Methylococcus capsulatus: one gene and its partner. The protein of the gene in region 2 interacts with the protein of the main gene of each other region in a pairwise test. Links are inferred from orthologs where the notes say so. Each region holds a gene or a part of one and is shown on either strand. Other genes may lie near its edges. The genes, in order: recA and dprA.

Region 1 (3,311 bases), 290 kb from region 2 along the record:
ATGTCGGTCACTGTCTGGCGAGATGGGAGGCGCAGTGGGCACGCGGGGCAATGAGGATTTGTACGCGCTGGCCGGGAAGGTCGGCCGACAGATGCAAGATAGGGGCTGCCGTCTGGTCACGGCCGAATCGTGCACCGGAGGCTGGATCGCCCAGTGTGTGACGTCCATCCCCGGCAGCTCGCGCTGGTTCGAGCGCGGCTTCGTGACTTATAGCAACGAATCCAAGCAGGAGCTGCTCGGCGTGCCGGCCGAGGTGATCGCCACGCGCGGGGCGGTGAGTGCGGAGACCGTGGCAGCCATGGTCGGCGGGGCGCTGGCGCACAGCCGGGCCGACTGCGCGGTGGCGGTCAGCGGCATCGCAGGGCCCGACGGGGGCAGTCCGGACAAGCCGGTGGGGACCGTCTGGCTGGCTTGGCAGTTGCGGGGAGCGGCGCCCGTCACGCGGTGTTTCCGGTTCGAGGGTGACCGGGAGTCGGTGCGGCGGCAAGCCGTGATGGCGGCCCTGGAAGGACTGATCGATGTCTGCACAGGCTCCTCTTGAGCCGCCGCTGCGGCTATTTTTTGCGATCTGGCCGGACGCCTGTGTTCGTGAGTCCTTGGGTAAGCTGGTTCGCCCCGTCCACCAGACAGTCAAAGGCCGCTGGGTGCACCCGGACAAGCTCCATCTTACTCTGGCGTTTCTGGGGGCGGTGCCGGCAGAACGTTTGCCGGCGCTGACCGTGATGATGGAGGAACTTGATCTGCCGCGGTTCGAGCTGGCGCTGGACCGGCTGGAATACTGGCAGCGTAACCGGGTGTTATGTCTGGGCGCAAGCGCCACCCCACCGCTTCTGCTCGAACTGGTCGGAATCCTGAATTCGAAGCTGAGTCAGGCGGGATTCCCCATCGAGCGGCGACCGTTCCGGCCACATCTGACGCTGGCGCGCAAGGCCGAGGCGGTCTGGTCCGCCATGTTATTGAAGCGACCCGTGACCTGGGTCGTGGACCGTCTCACCCTCGTCGAGTCACGCCTTTCCAGTGCCGGTCCGGTCTACATCGTGCACGCCGAAAAGCGGCTGCGGACTATGCCCGAAATGGCCGCTATGAAATAATGTCGATTTCCACTTTCGATGCAGTAACCCGGATGGACGAGAACAAACGTAAGGTCTTGGGTGCCGCTCTTTCCCAGATCGAGAAACAGTTCGGCAAGGGATCGGTGATGCGCATGGGCGATGTCGCGGCGGTCCGGGACATCGACGTGATTTCCACCGGTTCCCTGGCGCTGGACATCGCGCTGGGCTGCGGCGGTTTGCCGCGCGGCCGCATCGTAGAGATTTATGGGCCGGAATCCTCGGGCAAGACGACGCTGACTCTGGAGGTCATCGCCCAGGCGCAGAAGACCGGTGGCGTGGCGGCCTTCGTGGATGCCGAACATGCCTTGGATCCGGTTTATGCCGAAAAGATCGGAGTGAACCTTGACGAGCTGCTGGTCTCCCAGCCGGATACCGGCGAGCAGGCGCTGGAAATCGCGGACATGCTGGTGCGTTCCGGCGGCGTGGACGTCGTAGTGATCGACTCGGTGGCGGCACTGACGCCCAAGGCCGAACTCGAAGGTGAAATGGGCGATTCGCACATGGGCCTGCAGGCCCGGCTGATGTCACAGGCGTTGCGCAAGCTGACCGCCAACATCAAGCGCTCCAACACTCTGGTGATCTTCATCAACCAGATCCGCATGAAGATCGGCGTGATGTTCGGCAACCCGGAGACCACCACCGGCGGTAACGCGCTCAAGTTCTACGCCTCGGTGCGGCTGGACATCCGCCGTTCGGGTGCGATCAAGAACGGCGACGAGGTGATCGGGAATGAAACCCGCGTCAAGGTCGTAAAGAACAAGGTGGCTCCCCCGTTCCGCACTGCCGACTTCGAGATTCTCTACGGCGAGGGCGTCTCGCGTGAGGGCGAACTGATCGACCTCGGCGTGAACCACGACATCGTACAGAAGTCCGGCTCCTGGTACAGCTACGGCGGCGACCGCATCGGCCAGGGCAAGGACAACGTCCGGATCTATCTCAAGGAGCATCCGGAGGTTGCGGCCGCCATCGAGGCGGCCGTCCGCGAGAAGGCGCTGGCGGGGCTGAAGCATGCGGTGTCCCTGGAGCGCTCGGTGGTGGAAGAGAGCGGGTTCTGAACGAAACCGAAGACACGCTCGAAGCCGCCCGCGCGGTTTGCCTGCGGCTCTTGGCGCGGCGCGAGCACAGCCGGCTCGAACTCGAGCGCAAGCTCGCCGCCCGGGGTTTTGACTCCCCGACGATAGAAACCGTTCTGGCCGAATGCTCGGACCGGGGATGGCAGAGCGACGACCGTTTCGCCGAAAGCTTCGTCCGTGCCCGTCAGGCGAAAGGATACGGTGTCAACCGGATTCGGCACGAGCTGCGCCTGCGCGGCGTCGATGCCGACCTTGCGGCTCCGCAAGACTGGATGAGCGACATGGATCGTGTCTACACGAAAAAATATCGCGGAAAACTTGTGATGACGACGCCTCGAGAGCGGGCGTCACGGGCGAGATTTCTCGCGCAACGGGGTTTCACGTCCTCCCAGATCCGGGATTTTTTCGAGCGTCTGGGACTGGGCGGCGAATACCCGGACATTGATTGAAGACCTTGGTAAACCGAGCATGACCAGTGCGGAATTACGCGCCCGATTCCTGAAATTCTTCGCAGACCGCGGCCATACCATCGTGGCCTCCAGTTCGCTGGTGCCCGCCAGCGATCCCACCCTCCTGTTCACCAATGCCGGCATGGTGCAGTTCAAGGATGTATTCCTGGGGCGCGAGCACCGCCCCTATGCGCGCGCGGCCAGCGCGCAGCGCTGCGTACGCGCCGGCGGCAAACACAACGATCTGGAGAACGTCGGTTACACGGCGCGTCATCACACCTTCTTTGAGATGCTGGGCAATTTCAGCTTCGGCGACTATTTCAAGCGCGAAGCGATCGTCTACGCGTGGGAGTTCCTGACGGAGGCGCTCATGCTGCCTCCCGAGCGGCTATGGATCACGGTATATGCCGAGGACAAGGAAGCGGAGCGGATCTGGTTGGAAGAGATCGGTGTCGACCCCAGCCGCTTCACTCGTATCGCCTCGTCCGACAATTTCTGGTCCATGGGTGACACCGGTCCCTGCGGACCCTGCAGCGAGATTTTCTACGACCACGGCCCCTCCGTCGCCGGTGGCCCCCCGGGAACACCGGAACAAGACGGCGACCGCTACGTCGAAATCTGGAACCTGGTGTTCATGCAGTATGAGCGCGCCGCCGACGGGACGCTGACGCCCCTAC
Region 2 (3,184 bases):
TCCGGGCGACGTGCTTGTACTGCGCCGGCGGGGGCGTGAGCCCAGGATCGAGATCGAGACCGCCCCCACCGTCCCCTTGAGTCCCGTCATTCGGGTGACACCGCTGGTGCGGGAGATCCCGGTCATTCCGGAGCATGCCATCCGGGCATTCCTGACCCGGCCCAGAGTCCTGGACGGCGCCAATGTCGACACGCTCCCTTACATCGTCGGGTTCCCGGACGAGCACATCGCCGGCGGCGCCGGTTACAGATTCTATGCGCGAGGGGTCAAAGCAGCGGATGGCTGCGTTCTGGCGGTCGTGCGGCCGGGCCCCGTCTATCGCGATGGCGTCACCGAGGAAGTGCTTGGCCATGAAGCCTTGTATATCGGGGATGCGCAGCTGCGCCGTGCCGGCGAGCTGGCGGAGTTTCTCTTGGTCCGGGCCGAGCGGGAGGCCGTGATCGGTGATCGTCTGCTGGCCGTCGAGCCGCGAGAGCTTATGACTTCGTACACGCTGCACGCTCCGGCGAAGCCGGTCTCCGGCAGGATCATCGGTGTGCGTGACGGCGTGACCCAGCTTGGGCAATACCAAGTGATCGTCCTGGACCGAGGCAGCCGGGACGGACTGGAGGTCGGGCATGTGCTCGACATCTACCATGAAGTCGATACGATCAAAGACTATGTCGCCGGCGGTTTCGGCAACGTGGTCGAGATGCCGCCAGACTGGTCGGGTTCGCTGGTGGTATTCCGGCCGTTCGAGCGGGTCAGTTATGCGCTGGTCATGAAGGCCATCAGGGCGATGCACGTCGGCGACATTGTGAAATCCCGGTGACGTCTGGCCGATGACGGGGGTCCCTTTGCACTGCTGGCTGGCCCTGGTGCGGTTGCCCGGTGTCGGGCCGCGCCGCGCGGCGTCCCTGCTGGATCGGTTCGGCTCGGCCGGCGCGGTATTCGCACGGCCGCGTGCGGACTACGATGGGCTGCGCTTGAGCGAGGATGCACTGGATCATCTGATGCGCCCCCGCTGGGAGGAGGTCGAGGCGGATCTCGCTTGGCTGGCGCAGCCGGGACATGGCTGCCTCACGCTGCACGATCGCGAATATCCTGCTTTGTTGCGCCATATCGCCGATCCGCCGGTGGCGCTTTTCACGCGGGGTGATGCCGCCGTGCTCAGGTGCAAGCAGATCGCCATTGTCGGCAGCCGCAACCCTACGGCGACGGGGCAGCGGACGGCAAGGCGCTTCGCTGCCGCCTTGGCTCGAGCCGGGCTGGTGGTCACCAGCGGTTTGGCCGCGGGCATAGACGCCGCCGGACACGAGGGGGCCCTGGAGGCTGGGGGGCCGACCGTTGCCGTGTTCGGATGCGGCCCGGATCGCATCTATCCGCCCCGGCACAGGGCGTTGGCCGATGCGATCATCGCTAGCGGCGGGGTACTCGTCTCCGAGTTTCCCCCTGGTACCCCGCCGAGCCGGGAGGGGTTTCCGCGTCGCAACCGCATCATCAGTGGTCTCAGTCTGGGGGTGCTGGTGGTGGAGGCGGCTCTGAAATCGGGCTCGCTCATCACCGCGCGCCAGGCGATGGAGCAGGGGCGCGAGGTCTTCGCCATACCCGGGTCGATCCTCGATCCCCTGGCTCGGGGCTGCCACGCCCTGATCCGCGAGGGTGGCAAACTGGTGGAATCGGTGCCGGACATCCTCGAGGATCTCGGGGCGTTGGCGGGTTTCGTGGATCATCAGGAGGAGTCGGCCGTGGTTCCGCCGGCGGACGCGGAGGCCGCGCGGATTCTGGCGCATATTGCCTATGCGCCGACGTCGGTGGATACTCTAGTCGCGGCAACAGGTTATACAGCGAACCTCATCGCCTCGAAACTCGTCCTGCTCGAGATGGAGGGCCATGTGGCGGCTGCGCCAGGCGGCGGATATTGCCGTGTAAAGTAGGGAGCGTCCCGACGCTCTCCCACTCGAGAGGGCCAATGAAAGAAAACGTGTTTGATGTGTTGATCTACCTGTTCGAAAACTATCTGGACCGTGATCCGGAACAGGCGCCGGATCCCGATGAGATGCGGACCGAACTGCTGGAAGCGGGTTTTCCTCAGCAGGAGGTCAATCGGGCGTTCGACTGGCTGGAGACGTTGGGGACCCAGCAGCCGATGCGGGCTGCCTCCCTTCCGGCTTTCCGTATCTTTTCATCGGAAGAGCGGGCCAAGTTGGACGTGGAATGCCGCGGTTTCCTGATGTTCCTGGAGCAGAGCGGTATTCTGACCGCTGCGAGCAGGGAAATGGTCATCGATCGCCTCATGGCTTTGAACGAGAAAACCATCTCGCTCGAAAACCTGAAATGGGTCGTCTTGATGGTGCTGTTCAGCCAGCCCAGCGAGGAGGTCGCATTCGCGCGCATGGAAAATCTCGTTTATGAAAGTTTTCCCGGCTATATCCACTAACGCCCGGGTGGCAGCTCCGGCCGCGATGCCGCGGCCCGTTCCGGGAGCCGCCGTCTGAGGCAGGTTTCATTCATTCATGGCTCAACACCTCGTCATCGTCGAATCGCCGGCCAAAGCCCGGACGATCGAAAAATATCTCGGTAAGTCTTTCCAGGTCTATGCCTCCTACGGGCATGTGAGGGACTTGATCCCCAAGGAAGGCGCAGTCGATCCCGATCACGACTTTTCGATGAAGTACGCAATCATCGAGAAAAACAAGAAACACGTGCAGGCGATTTCCAAAGCCATGGAAAAAGCCGATGCGCTGTACCTCGCGACCGACCCCGACCGCGAGGGCGAAGCGATTTCCTGGCATCTGTATGAATTGCTGAAGGAACAGCAGGTTCTCGACAGCAAGCCGGTCCATCGCGTGGTGTTTCACGAAATCACCAAGCGCGCCATCACAGAAGCCGTCGAAAACCCCAAAACACTCTCGACCGATCTGATCCACGCCCAGCAGGCCCGGCGGGCACTCGATTACTTGGTTGGTTTCAAACTTTCTCCGCTGTTGTGGAAGAAGATCCGCCGCGGATTGTCTGCGGGGCGTGTGCAAAGCCCGGCCTTGCGGATGATCGTGGAGCGCGAACTTGAAATCGAGCGCTTCCAGGTTCAGGAGTACTGGACCATCGAGGCGGCGATCCAATCCGAAGACCAGGCACTTTCGGCCCGCCTGACCCATCTTGCCGGCGAGAAGCTGGAGCAGTTCAGCATCGTCAACGAAGCGCA

Evidence for each region.
Region 1: the proteins of dprA (region 2) and recA interact in binary tests that used the Bacillus subtilis proteins (3 or more experiments, as listed by UniProt). The link is inferred for Methylococcus capsulatus from one-to-one orthologs.

The regions. Positions count from the first base shown.
Region 1 is NZ_CP104311.1:474,255-477,565, reverse strand. What follows is about bases 151-3,145. They hold recA (recombinase RecA), read left to right. Parts: upstream 151-1,123; coding sequence 1,124-2,167; downstream 2,168-3,145. Other genes in these bases: alaS (alanine--tRNA ligase), read left to right, coding at 2,654-3,145; N4J17_RS02165 (regulatory protein RecX), read left to right, coding at 2,218-2,634; thpR (RNA 2',3'-cyclic phosphodiesterase), read left to right, coding at 519-1,091; N4J17_RS02180 (CinA family protein), read left to right, coding at 151-541. Outside these bases: more of N4J17_RS02180, read left to right, coding at 92-150; more of alaS, read left to right, coding at 3,146-3,311. UniProt on the Bacillus subtilis protein: Multifunctional protein involved in homologous recombination, DNA repair and competence.
Region 2 is NZ_CP104311.1:766,332-769,515, reverse strand. The notes cover bases 1-2,868. They hold dprA (DNA-processing protein DprA), read left to right. Parts: upstream 1-821; coding sequence 822-1,916; downstream 1,917-2,868. Other genes in these bases: topA (type I DNA topoisomerase), read left to right, coding at 2,496-2,868; N4J17_RS03640 (DUF494 family protein), read left to right, coding at 1,952-2,419; N4J17_RS03650 (LysM peptidoglycan-binding domain-containing protein), read left to right, coding at 1-811. Also shown: more of topA, read left to right, coding at 2,869-3,184. UniProt on the Bacillus subtilis protein: Protein that helps load RecA onto ssDNA during transformation. Binds cooperatively to circular ssDNA, is able to bridge different segments of DNA. Favors the loading of RecA onto SsbA- or SsbB-coated ssDNA and formation of RecA-DNA filaments.